Regions from separate parts of the Planktothrix sp. FACHB-1355 genome, predicted to be linked through region 2. Evidence: riboswitches for the same ligand, from Rfam matches in the RefSeq annotation. Region 2 holds a riboswitch; the other holds the start of a gene.

Region 1 (6,505 bases), on a different contig from region 2:
TTCCCCTTCTAAATTGATAAGCGTTACACTCTCTGGTGTATGCTTATTACCTCTGCTTTTTCACTCGATCGAGCCATAGATCGCCACCCTCTAACAGTCACGCCTGACTCGCCAGTTTACCAGGTCATCGCCCTGATGAGTCAGGCCAGAGCCAGTTGCGTTTTGGTGGTCGAGCGACAGCAGATTGGCGCGGACGATCGCCTTTCCATAATTGGGATTTTTACAGAGCGAGATCTAGTAAAAATTACAGCCCAAGAGCGCTCTATAGAAGGAGTGACGATCGCAGAGGTGATGACCCACAAGCCTTTCACGCTTAAAGAGGCCGAAGCGCAAGATATCTTGACTCTGCTGAAGCTGTTTCGTCAAGCAAAATTTCGTCATCTGCCAATTGTAGACGACCAGAGTACTTTAGTTGGCCTGATTACCCATCAAAGCCTTCGAGAAGTTCTGCAACCGGCAGATTGGATGCGCTTAAGACGAGTTACAGAGGTAATGACAACTCAGGTAATTCAAGCGCCCTCAACTATCTCCTTAATACAGCTGACCCAGCTGATGGCACAAAAGCGTGTCAGCAGCGTAGTAATTGTACAAAATGCTCAAGGACAGAAATCCACAGAGACGCAGGAGGCCGATCGTTCGTTGCCCCAATCTGCCTCGATCCCAGTGGGGATAATCACAGAGCGGGATATCTTACAATTTCGAGCCTTGGGATTGGACTTCTACAAAACTAAAGCAGAAACAGTGATGAGTAGCCCGCTGTTGCCAATTCGATCGAGCGATTCTCTCATCGCCGCTCACGAAAAAATGCGCCAGCAGCGCATCCGGCGCTTGGTAGTTTTGGGAGATGCTGGGGAACTGATCGGTGTGATTACCCAAACCAGTCTCCTGCAAGCCCTAGATCCGATCGAAGTAGATGCCTCCGTAGGAGCTTTGCAGCGAGTAATTGAGGAGCGCACAGCAGAACTTGTGCAGACCAACAAGCGACTGGAACAAGAAATATCGGAGCATCAAAAAACGGAAGCAGCCCTGCGTTTATCAGAAGGTCGTTTGGCTGGGATTCTGAATATCGCCCAGGATGCTGTTATCTCCGTTGACGAACAAATGTGCGTTCAACTCTTCAACCAAGGTGCAGAAAAAATATTTGGCTACACCGCTGCTGAGGTTTTGCAGCAGCCAATCGACTTGCTCTTACCTCCCGGCTTCACAAAAGCCCATCGCCAGCACATTTTTAGCTTGTACAAACCCGCTGATGGGGGGCAGCAGATGGCAGGGCGTCGGGAAATTTGGCTGCGGCGCAAAGATAGAACCGAGTTTCCCGCCGAAGCTTCCATTTCCAAGCTGGATCTCCCAGAAGGAACCGTATGGACGGTGATTTTACGCGACATCTCCGATCGCAAGCGGACGGAAGAGGCACTTCGGCATCAAATGGCGCGAGAGCGTCTCCTCGCCTCTCTCTCCCTGCGAATTCGTCAGTCTTTAGATATAAATACAATTCTTAATACCACCGTTGCCGAAGTGCGACAATTTCTCAAGGCCGATCGAGTGATTATCTATCGCTTTCAGCCTGATTGGAGTGGCGTTATAGCGGTAGAATCTGTTGGCCCTGGCTGGGTTCCTATTCTGGGCACAACCATTCACGACGTATGCTTTGCGGCAAATTACTTAGATCGATATGAAAACGGTCGCATCGAAGCAATCGAAGATATCTACACCTCCGGGATAAGTCAGTGTCGCATCGATCTACTGGCTCCTTTACAGGTCAGAGCCAACTTAGTAGTTCCCATCCTTAAAGAAACCAGGGCAGCAGAAGGGCTGGTTAGTACAGGCGTCCTTTCAGAGGCAGCAGAGCAGCCGCACGATATCGTAACTCAAAACTCAGTACAGGCGAAGCATTCGCGCTCAGAATCTAGTGCAATAACGCCAAAACAGAGCGCGAATCCTGATGCTTCCACTACCATAGCCCCTTCTCTTTGGGGATTGTTGGGGGTACATCAATGTTCGCGAGCCAGACGATGGCAGGAATGGGAAATCGATCTGCTCAAACAATTGGCCACACAGGTGGCGATCGCTCTCCAGCAAGCAGAACTATACCAAAAGTTGCTCGCCGCTAACCAACAGTTGCTGGAACTAGCTTCCTCAGATGGATTAACCTTGGTGGCAAATCGCCGTCGCTTTGACGAATACCTCAATCAAGAGTGGCGGCGACTGGTAAGAGAGCGAGAGCCACTATCGCTGATTCTCTGCGATGTAGACTTTTTCAAAGCTTACAACGACACATACGGTCATATCGCAGGTGATATCTGTTTGCAGAAAGTGGCGGAAGCTATTCGTCAAGCCACAAGACGCCCAGCCGATCTGGTGGCCCGCTACGGCGGTGAAGAATTTGCCGTGATACTCCCCAACACACACTCTGCCGGGGCAGTTTATGTAGCCGAGCAAATCCGTGCCAAAGTCGCAACTATGCAAATTGAGCATCCCAACTCACAAGTAAGCCAGTTTATTACCCTCAGTTTGGGAGTTGGCAGCACGATTCCCGACTATCAATCTTCACCTGCTCAGCTAATTGCTGCGGCTGACCAAGCGCTTTATGAAGCAAAAGCACAAGGACGCGATCGAACTGTGGCCCACAATGTCTAAATTCACGATCCTATTTACCAATGTACAAACAGTACGATACAATATCGAAACCAAGTCGGTTCTGACGGGGAGCAGCCGTCAGAGGTAACGGGGAAAGAACGGTGAAAGCCCGTCACTGTCCCGCAACTGTGATGAGGCAATATCTTTTTGTCTCTAAGTCAGAATGCCTGCCGACTTAGACATCACTCCTGAAAACATCTGCGAGGTATGGATGACTGCACGTTCTATTTCGATTCGGAAAAAAGCGATTAACTTAACTTTATCGTTGCCCGTACAAGCGACTCTTTACTTATCCCTTTCTTCTCTGATACTCTGGACAGTTTACTTCTCCACATACCCAACTGCACATAACAATCTCCATTCTCTGCGTCACAGCACTTTGCTCGTCGGCTGTCATTAGTCATCAGTCATCAGTCATCGATCGAATGTTAGCGGTTAGAAGGAAAAGACCGCTAACAATTAACTTTTGACAGACGAGTTTTGAGTGACGGCTCATCATCGGCAAAGCACAAATGAAAAGAAGCAAACATCTTTTAATAGGTGCGATCGCTCTGATGGCGATCGCCTGTTTTCGTTCCAGTGGAGTAGCTCAAAATCCTCAACCAACAGTACAATTAACAACTGAACCGACTGTTGGCAAAATATTACCATTTCAGGCGGCAGCTGCAACACCTCAATCGCCAGCACTTCTAAAGTTACAGGCTTTAAATACATCCGGTAAACCTTTAAAGGACGCCAGAATTCACCTCAGTATTCTCACACCACCTCAAAATCCCTGGTTTGCCACCGATTTTCCCATCGTGGAAGGAACAAAGTTACTGGATATCGAAACGATCGCTCCCGACGGCAAATTGCAAATCCAGCAAATTTTGCCAATTCGAGGAAAATATCAGTTATTGGTAAATGTCACGCCAGTTGTTGCCAATGAATTTACTCCAATTCAGCAAAACTTGAGCGTTTCTGTCGCTGAAAATGCGGTTAAATGGCGGAATTTTGCTATTTTAGCAGCAATCCTATTGCTGGTAGGATTGGCAGGTGGTTGGGTAATCGGAGGAAAACAAAAAATCCAGCCAGGAGAAATCGCGCCGTCACAGGTGCGATTGTTGCTGAGTGGGTTAACTGTAGTAGCGATCGCCGCACTGCTATTTGTAAATATCAGCGCCGAACTCGCAGAATCTCAAACACACTCACACCATCACTCTCACGAAGATTCTTCCTTACAGGAAAAACCAACTATTATCAATGCGGGAATCAAACTGGAACTATCCGGAGACAGTCACGCCACAGTCGGTCAGCTTGCTAACTACCAAATCCAAGCAACTGACACTAAAACAGGCAAACCAGCTAGCAATTTAGCTTTTCAGATCGAGACAATTCAGCTAGAAGATAATTGGGTAGCTTTTGCTTATAATGGCAAAACTGATGCTAAGGGAAACTTTGCTTGGGGTCAGCAATTTTTCGATGGCGCACCTCATCGAGTAGAGGTAGAATTTTCTCCGAAAATTAATGGCGATAACAAATCTTCACCTTTAAAATTGACTAAAGCGATCGAAGTAGAAGGGATCGCGCCTCCCCTGTCACTGCGGTTAATTTCTCTCGCTTACTTTACAGGCATCATCGCCATAGGCTTAGTCATAGGACTGCGACTGCCACATCCTCAAACAAAATAATTAAACCTGAAAATGCAACATACTTTATTTGTTTGTACAACCTGCGCCACCGTTTGGAAAGAAGGAAAGCCACAAGGAAAAAGTGGCGGCGAACAATTGCTAGAAAATCTCAACAAACTTCATCAAAACTGGGATTTAAAAGATAACTTTACTATTCAGCAAGTTAAGTGTATGAGTGCTTGCAGCCATGCCTGTACCATCTCATTTGCTGCACCAGGAAAATACACTTATTTATTTGGCGATTTACCAGTCGGAGATAGTGCATCTGCTATCCTGGACTGCGCCTACCAATATTATGCTAAAGCTGATGGTTCGTTACCTTGGTCGGAGCGACCCGAACCTCTGAAAAAGGGTATAATAGCGAAAATTCCTCCTTTAACAGAGGCGAGAAGTTAGATTTTTATACTTTGCCAGTTCGGCAATCGCCAAAAACAATTAATTCGAGCGATTAATTAAGACAAGATTCTTGAGAGTTAGGATAGTTTTATGGCCGGAAAAATTCCAGTTACTGTAATTACAGGTTTCTTGGGTAGCGGTAAAACCACGTTGATTCGGCAAATGCTGCAAAATAATCAAGGTCGCCGAATAGCTGTACTTGTTAATGAATTTGGCGAGTTGGGAATAGACGGAGAATTGTTGCGATCGTGCCAAGTTTGCGATGAGGAAGAAAATCCTGCTAGCAACATAGTAGAACTCACAAACGGTTGCCTTTGTTGCACGGTACAGGAAGAATTTTTACCAACTATGCAACAAATTTTGCAGCGAAAAGATAAGCTAGATTGCATCCTGATCGAAACATCGGGATTGGCTTTACCGAAACCGTTAATTCAAGCATTTCGGTGGCCGGAAATTCGCACGGGTGCTACAGTAGATGGTGTCGTCACGGTGGTAGACTGCGAAGCCATTTCATCTGGTACTCTCGCCAGCGATATCAACGCTTTAAACGCGCAAAGAGAAGCCGATCCAAATTTAGATCACGAAACGCCGATCGAAGAACTGTTTGAAGACCAATTGGCTTGTGCGGATATGGTACTCTTGACAAAAGTCGATCGAGTAGATTCGCAAACACAAACGCAAGTACAAAATTGGCTGAAACAGCAGTTACCGCAAACAGTGAAAATTGTGCCTTGCGATCGGGGAAATATCAGTCCAGAATTGCTCTTGGGATTCAATGCTTCTGTAGAAGATAATTTAGAAAGTCGTCCCAGTCATCACGATGAAGAAGAAGACCACGATCACGATGACGAAATTAACTCGGTTTACTTTATTTTCGATAAAAATTTTGAACCGCAAGCATTGGTAGCTAAGCTGCAAGATTTGGTAGAAAAGTTGGAGATTTATCGCATTAAAGGTTTTGTTGACGTAGCGAACAAACCAATGCGGTTAGTGCTGCAAGGAGTAGGCGATCGCATCGAATATTTCTTCGATCGACCTTGGCAAAGTTCCGAACTGCGTCAAACAAAATTGGTATTTATCGGTCGCGACCTCGATCGCACTCAAATTGAGTCAGCGCTTTTGGAAATGTGAAGCGATCGCAAATTATAATTGGTAAACAAAAATCCGATCCCTCCTCTTTGCCTTTCAAATGCCGTACAGCCAATTTACTACCATTAGCAAAGTAAAAGCTGCCTTCGATCTTACAGTTTTGGCTCTTCCGTACTTGAAGTGATAATAAAATGTAATGAATGCTTTGGAAAGCCTGTCATACAAGCGTTATACCTTTCGTAGAAGTACAAAATCTAACTTATTAGTTTTAGACCCTTGAGCTTCGCTCTGCTCAAGCCAACCGGCAAATTGATTAGCAAAATTTATCACACTAAGTACGGGAGAGCCCAAAACGAGAGCGTCAACAATATGCCGAAGAAAGTTGAATTTCCCTTTGAAAAAGCAAGACGAATTACCCCAGAAGAAGTGATGGCGGCTGAAACTGCTATTCAAGAGCAGTTTGGCATCAATTATTCTAGAGTTGGAAGACCGCCAAAAAATGAAACAGAAAAATATCAAGCAGTATCAATTCGACTTCATCCTCAAGTGATTGCTTGGGCAAAAGCGGAAGCAGAAAAACGAGGAGTTGGTTATCAAACTATTATTAATGAAGCTTTGCTTAAACTTTCGGTATGACAGGTAATTATGATGCACAGAAGTGAGGCGCGATCGCTCTATCGGTGAAAAAAGATAAAGTGCGTTGGCGTAGCCTG
Region 2 (4,733 bases):
TTAATTTTTAGCTATCCATTAACTTGTGACACAGTGCAAACAAAATCTATGCTCCAGAGTAACCGGTTGCCGATTTTGTCTAACCCTCAGCACTTCGATCGAACTTTTGGACGAGCAATTTTGTTTTTCAGACTTTTTTTAATAAATTGTGATCTTTTTAACAGAAAAATCGCAGCTAGCGTGGTTTGATATTTAATAGACAAAAAAAAGTTTCTGCGCGGGATCTCCACATTGTTGGTTTAATCTCAAAACAGGAGCAGCTTAATAGTTGGTTATACTTCATTTGACAAGTTAAACCAATAGAGCTGAATTGCTTTTAACCACAAGCAATTAAACCTGCCGATGTTTTAATCTAGAACATTTCACCAGAGTATAAAATACTAGGATTTATAACAAATGTTACCAACAAGCAGAAATTCTCTCTATTGTACTGGAGTTTCCTTTTTTTCCAAAAAGTTACTTAGGCGATCTGATTCCTTGTAGGAGCCACTAAGCGGGAAAGTATTAGCATTTGTAGAACCTAGAGTGGAGCTACAAATTTGAATAAACAATGGTTCGCCAATAACGAGAAAGATTACAAACTATACAGTCTGTATTTAGCTGGAGGAATGTTATGACTAAGTGTCTTTGTTGCTCGAATCAGTTACTGCGCCACATTAGACATAGCCGCGTTTACTGGTTTTGTTCCCACTGCTGGCAAGAAATGCCGGATCTCACAGAGGTTGTCGCATCTACTCAGCCCTATAGACCGACAATTAAACAGTTGATCGATCGCTCTGCCTTAACTACTAGCTAGACAGTATTTAAGGTAAAAATTTTGAAATGTAAAATTTTTTCACAATTTTGATATTGCCGATCGATCTTCAAATTATTTAGCGAAAAACAAAATTAAAGCCCCTGATAGAGTAATTCAAGGGCTTTAATTTGTATTTATTTTAAATAACAGAGCTTCCTCTCCCAGCCCATTGAGAACTTTAGCGACTCTTATCAATCTTTTCGTTTGATGTCAAGTGGATCGATTCATCTGATTTACTCCACATTAGAAATCTCATTCACAACTTGCGGGCGTCCCCGACGCACTCCGTACAGTAGTCGATCGAGGATGCTTTGTTCTTCTTCGCTTAAACTATTTTGCAAAAGTGCTGCCATTAATCCGTAGCGATCGGCAATAGTTATGCGTCCAGAACTGGTGGCTTCAGCAAATAACTCGAACAAGCCGGCTGGAAGTAGGTTAATGTAGTTAGACATCGCTTTTGCTTGAACTCGATGATTTTATTATGTTTCAGGCTTCTAAAGTGGAAAGCGATCGATCTGTAAAGAAATTGTGATATTTCCCTGTCCACTTTACCGATGCAGATCCATTATTTAAGCGATCTCGATCGCAATCACAGGAAAAATAGAGTTGGCAACGGATGTCGATCGGGTATCGCTTCTGTTTTTTTACCAACCTTAAAAAAGGCCAGCAATAAACGTAGTATATCTAGGAGACAAGTTAAGTAGCTTAAGGGAAAATACGGAAACTTGGCTATGTTTTTGCAGCTTTCAGCGTTGCCATATCCGTATTTCCCCTGCACGAATCCTGAATTAACAGTAACCCTAACGATATGAATCACAAAGATTTCATGAAGATGGCGATCGAGCAAGCAAAACAAGGCGACGCTCCCTATGGTACGGTGATAGTCAAAAATGGCGAAGTAGCGATCGCCGCCCATAACACCGTCAAGCGAGATAACGACCCCTCAGCCCACGCAGAAATCAACGCCATTCGTCGTTTAACCGCCAAAATTGGCAATTACTCTCTCCAAGGCTATACCTTATATACCTCTTGCGAACCTTGTCCCATGTGTGCCACAGCCTGTATTTGGGCAGGCATATCAGAAATTGTTTACGGTGCTTCCATTCAAGATTTAATTGAGCGAGGCATTTCTCAAATTGATTTACCTTGCGAAGAAATCATTGCCAAAGGATTTAGGAAAATTCCAGTTACAAAAGGTATTTTAAAAGCCGAATGTCTAGAATTATTCAAGTAATATCTTAAAATTTATGCGAATATCATTCGATCTTGATGACACCCTTATTTGCCATCAAGGTTGCGTCCAGCGAGAACCAAACCGAGTACCGTTTTTTCTCAAGCCCTGGATTAACGAACCGCTGCGCCTCGGCACACGCGAACTGATGCAAAAATTGAAACAATATGGGTGCGAAGTTTGGATTTATACAACTTCTTATCGTTCGCCTTTTTATGTACGTTTGTGGTTGTTTTGCTACGGCATTCATGTAGCAAAAGTGATTAATCAAGCTACTTATCATGCTTATCTAAGACGCAATCCAAGCAATTCTACGCTCAGCAAAAACCCCAAAATATTTGGTATAGACCTGCACGTAGACGATTCTGAAGGAGTTAGATTGGAAGGGGAAAAGTACGGTTTTGAAGTAGTCGTAATTTCTCCTGAAGATCGCAATTGGACTGAGCGAGTCCTTAAAGCAATTGCACTTCGTTTCGAGCGGTAATTCCTAAGACCTTTCTAAACGTCAGAGATATCCTTCTCGTTCTTACAAATTCCTTGCCTTTATACTTATCTTTCTTACGAAGTGCAATCCCGTGTTGCCATTCGTATCTAGCCTGTTTCTGTAAGATAAGCAAACTTCCCGGCAATAGCAAAATGGGTATCTTTTGTTTCGTTTGACTGTGAGTAAAGTCCATCACGCAGACACTCCCCAAACTTAATGAAATAATCGTTTCGCCAAAACAGGGTACGCAGTCGATATGTGCAGCTATTCCCTGACCGGGTTCGTATTCATTAATAATTACTTGATCCGGTAAACTTTCCGTTAACTTGTCTGTATAAAGTTGTTTGGCAATACTCAGTAACCAATCCGGTAAATCGCCCAGATACAGCGATGATTCAACCGAGCGTTTTTGATAATTATATTTGTAACCGTAATGCTGAACTCTTCTTTTTAATTCTGTTGACCAGACTTGACGATCGATCGTATCCAGCAATTGACATTGTTCAGCCGCGCTAATGTAATCGCAAATGTACTTAAGACCGGGAACTTCCAACATCACTACTTAATCTAAAATGGATTGAGTTGATTGAAAAAGCCAAACGTAAAAATAGATTGTATTTCCAGAGAAGTTAAAATAGATTTACGATCGTCGTGTACGAGGAGACGCTCTGGCCATTTTGAAGGCAGATTATCCCGTTTCCCCATCACTCCTGCTTGTATTCTGGTATTAATTATGCAACTATTGGCTCAAGTTCATCAACTATGTATATGGGCGATAAGAGGAACACCAACTTAGCAAAGCTGGAGAATTTAATTAATTGAGGCACAAGAAAAAGTTTTTCAATTTCGATGGCATTAATATGATTGTTGCATATGCTACAGGGAAAGGTTCACTCCATTATCCCAGGTGAGAATGATACGAGCGTGAGGATTGAAAATTCCCTCTTTGGGATCTCTTGTCAGTAGTTGCTTGCCAGGAAAATTTTTCTTTGTCCCCCATATCCCTTCTTCCTCTTGGCTTTTAACTTTTGACTTTTGACTTACTCCCCCTCCCCCGCATTTTGGGCAGCAGCGCGATCGGTTAATATATCAAAGCGTGTTTGAAACTTGACACAGTAGGGAAACTTCGGTGTAACTCCGAGGCTGTGCGGCAGCTGTAAGCGAGCGTCAACTGCTTCGTAAGCCAGAATGCCTACCTGCAACTGTCCACCATAATTTCCTGCCTCGCACGGGAAAGGATTATATTAATGTTTGCTGCCAATTCATCCAGTCCGACTTCTTTATCTAACTCCCAGTCCTTAGAATTGCCACCTCTGCCGCTGCAACGTCCTCTACTGGCGATCGGTCACGGCAGCAGAGATGATGATGGAAGGCAGAGTTTTCTAGAATTTGCCGCCGCCTATCAAGCTTTGGACACCTCTCGTCCCGTCGTACCCTGCTTTTTGGAACTGACCGGCCCTACAATTCAAGAGGGAATAGACAAATGCGTCGAACAAGGCTACACCGAACTTTCAGCCTTGCCAATACTTTTATTTGCAGCTCGGCACAACAAGTTTGACATCACGAACGAATTAGACCGGGCAAAACAAAGGCATCCCCAGCTAAAGATTCACTACGGGCGTCATTTTGGCGTCACGCCAGGGATATTAGAATTGTGGGGTCAGCGCCTTGCCGAACTCGATCGACCGGAGTGGAAGCGAGAAGATACCGTCCTCCTATTTGTCGGTCGAGGTTCCAGCGACCCGGATGCCAACGGCGACGTATACAAACTCGCCCGCATCCTTTGGGAAGGCAGCGGTTATCTGACAGTCGAAACTTGCTTTATCGGCATTACTCATCCCCGTTTGGAAGAAGGTTTCCGTCGCGCCAGACTCTACCAACCCAAACGGATTATAGTTTTACCGTACTTCCTCTTCACCGGACTTCTGGTTAAAAAGATTTTCGATATCACCGCCCAACAGCAAGAGCAATATCCCCATATTGCCATGACTTGCTTACCGGAAATGGGGCTTCATCCCCAACTTTTCAGGGTATTGCGAGAACGGGAAATTGAAACTCAGCTAGGTCAAGTGCAGATGAACTGCGAAATGTGCAAATTCCGCCTAGCATTTAATTCCTCCAGCAACGGACATTCTCACGCCCACGATCATTTCCATTACGGACACGGACATCGCCATCACCATACTCACGATCACTCTCACGATGATTCTGCCCATAATCAC

What was found. A riboswitch is a leader RNA that binds a small molecule or an ion and turns the genes downstream of it on or off. The one in region 2 is predicted to bind cobalamin.
Region 1: it holds a riboswitch for cobalamin, as region 2 does, so the genes downstream of both, H6S82_RS12185 (CbtB-domain containing protein) here and H6S82_RS16880 (sirohydrochlorin chelatase) in region 2, are expected to answer to the same signal.

Annotation. Positions count from the first base shown of each region.
Region 1 is NZ_JACJUP010000229.1:233-6,737, forward strand. Features, by position in the region: gene H6S82_RS12180 (diguanylate cyclase) at 40-2,637, shown strand; cobalamin riboswitch at 2,677-2,827, shown strand; gene H6S82_RS12185 (CbtB-domain containing protein) at 2,801-3,037, shown strand; gene H6S82_RS12190 (hypothetical protein) at 3,150-4,307, shown strand; gene H6S82_RS12195 (DUF1636 family protein) at 4,320-4,703, shown strand; gene cobW (cobalamin biosynthesis protein CobW) at 4,794-5,834, shown strand; gene H6S82_RS12205 (BrnA antitoxin family protein) at 6,162-6,428, shown strand.
Region 2 is NZ_JACJUP010000400.1:442-5,174, forward strand. Features, by position in the region: gene H6S82_RS16855 (hypothetical protein) at 614-796, shown strand; gene H6S82_RS16860 (hypothetical protein) at 1,030-1,248, opposite strand; gene H6S82_RS16865 (nucleoside deaminase) at 1,605-2,030, shown strand; gene H6S82_RS16870 (hypothetical protein) at 2,044-2,511, shown strand; gene H6S82_RS16875 (alpha-ketoglutarate-dependent dioxygenase AlkB) at 2,480-3,067, opposite strand; cobalamin riboswitch at 3,591-3,726, shown strand; gene H6S82_RS16880 (sirohydrochlorin chelatase) at 3,759-4,733, shown strand, end outside.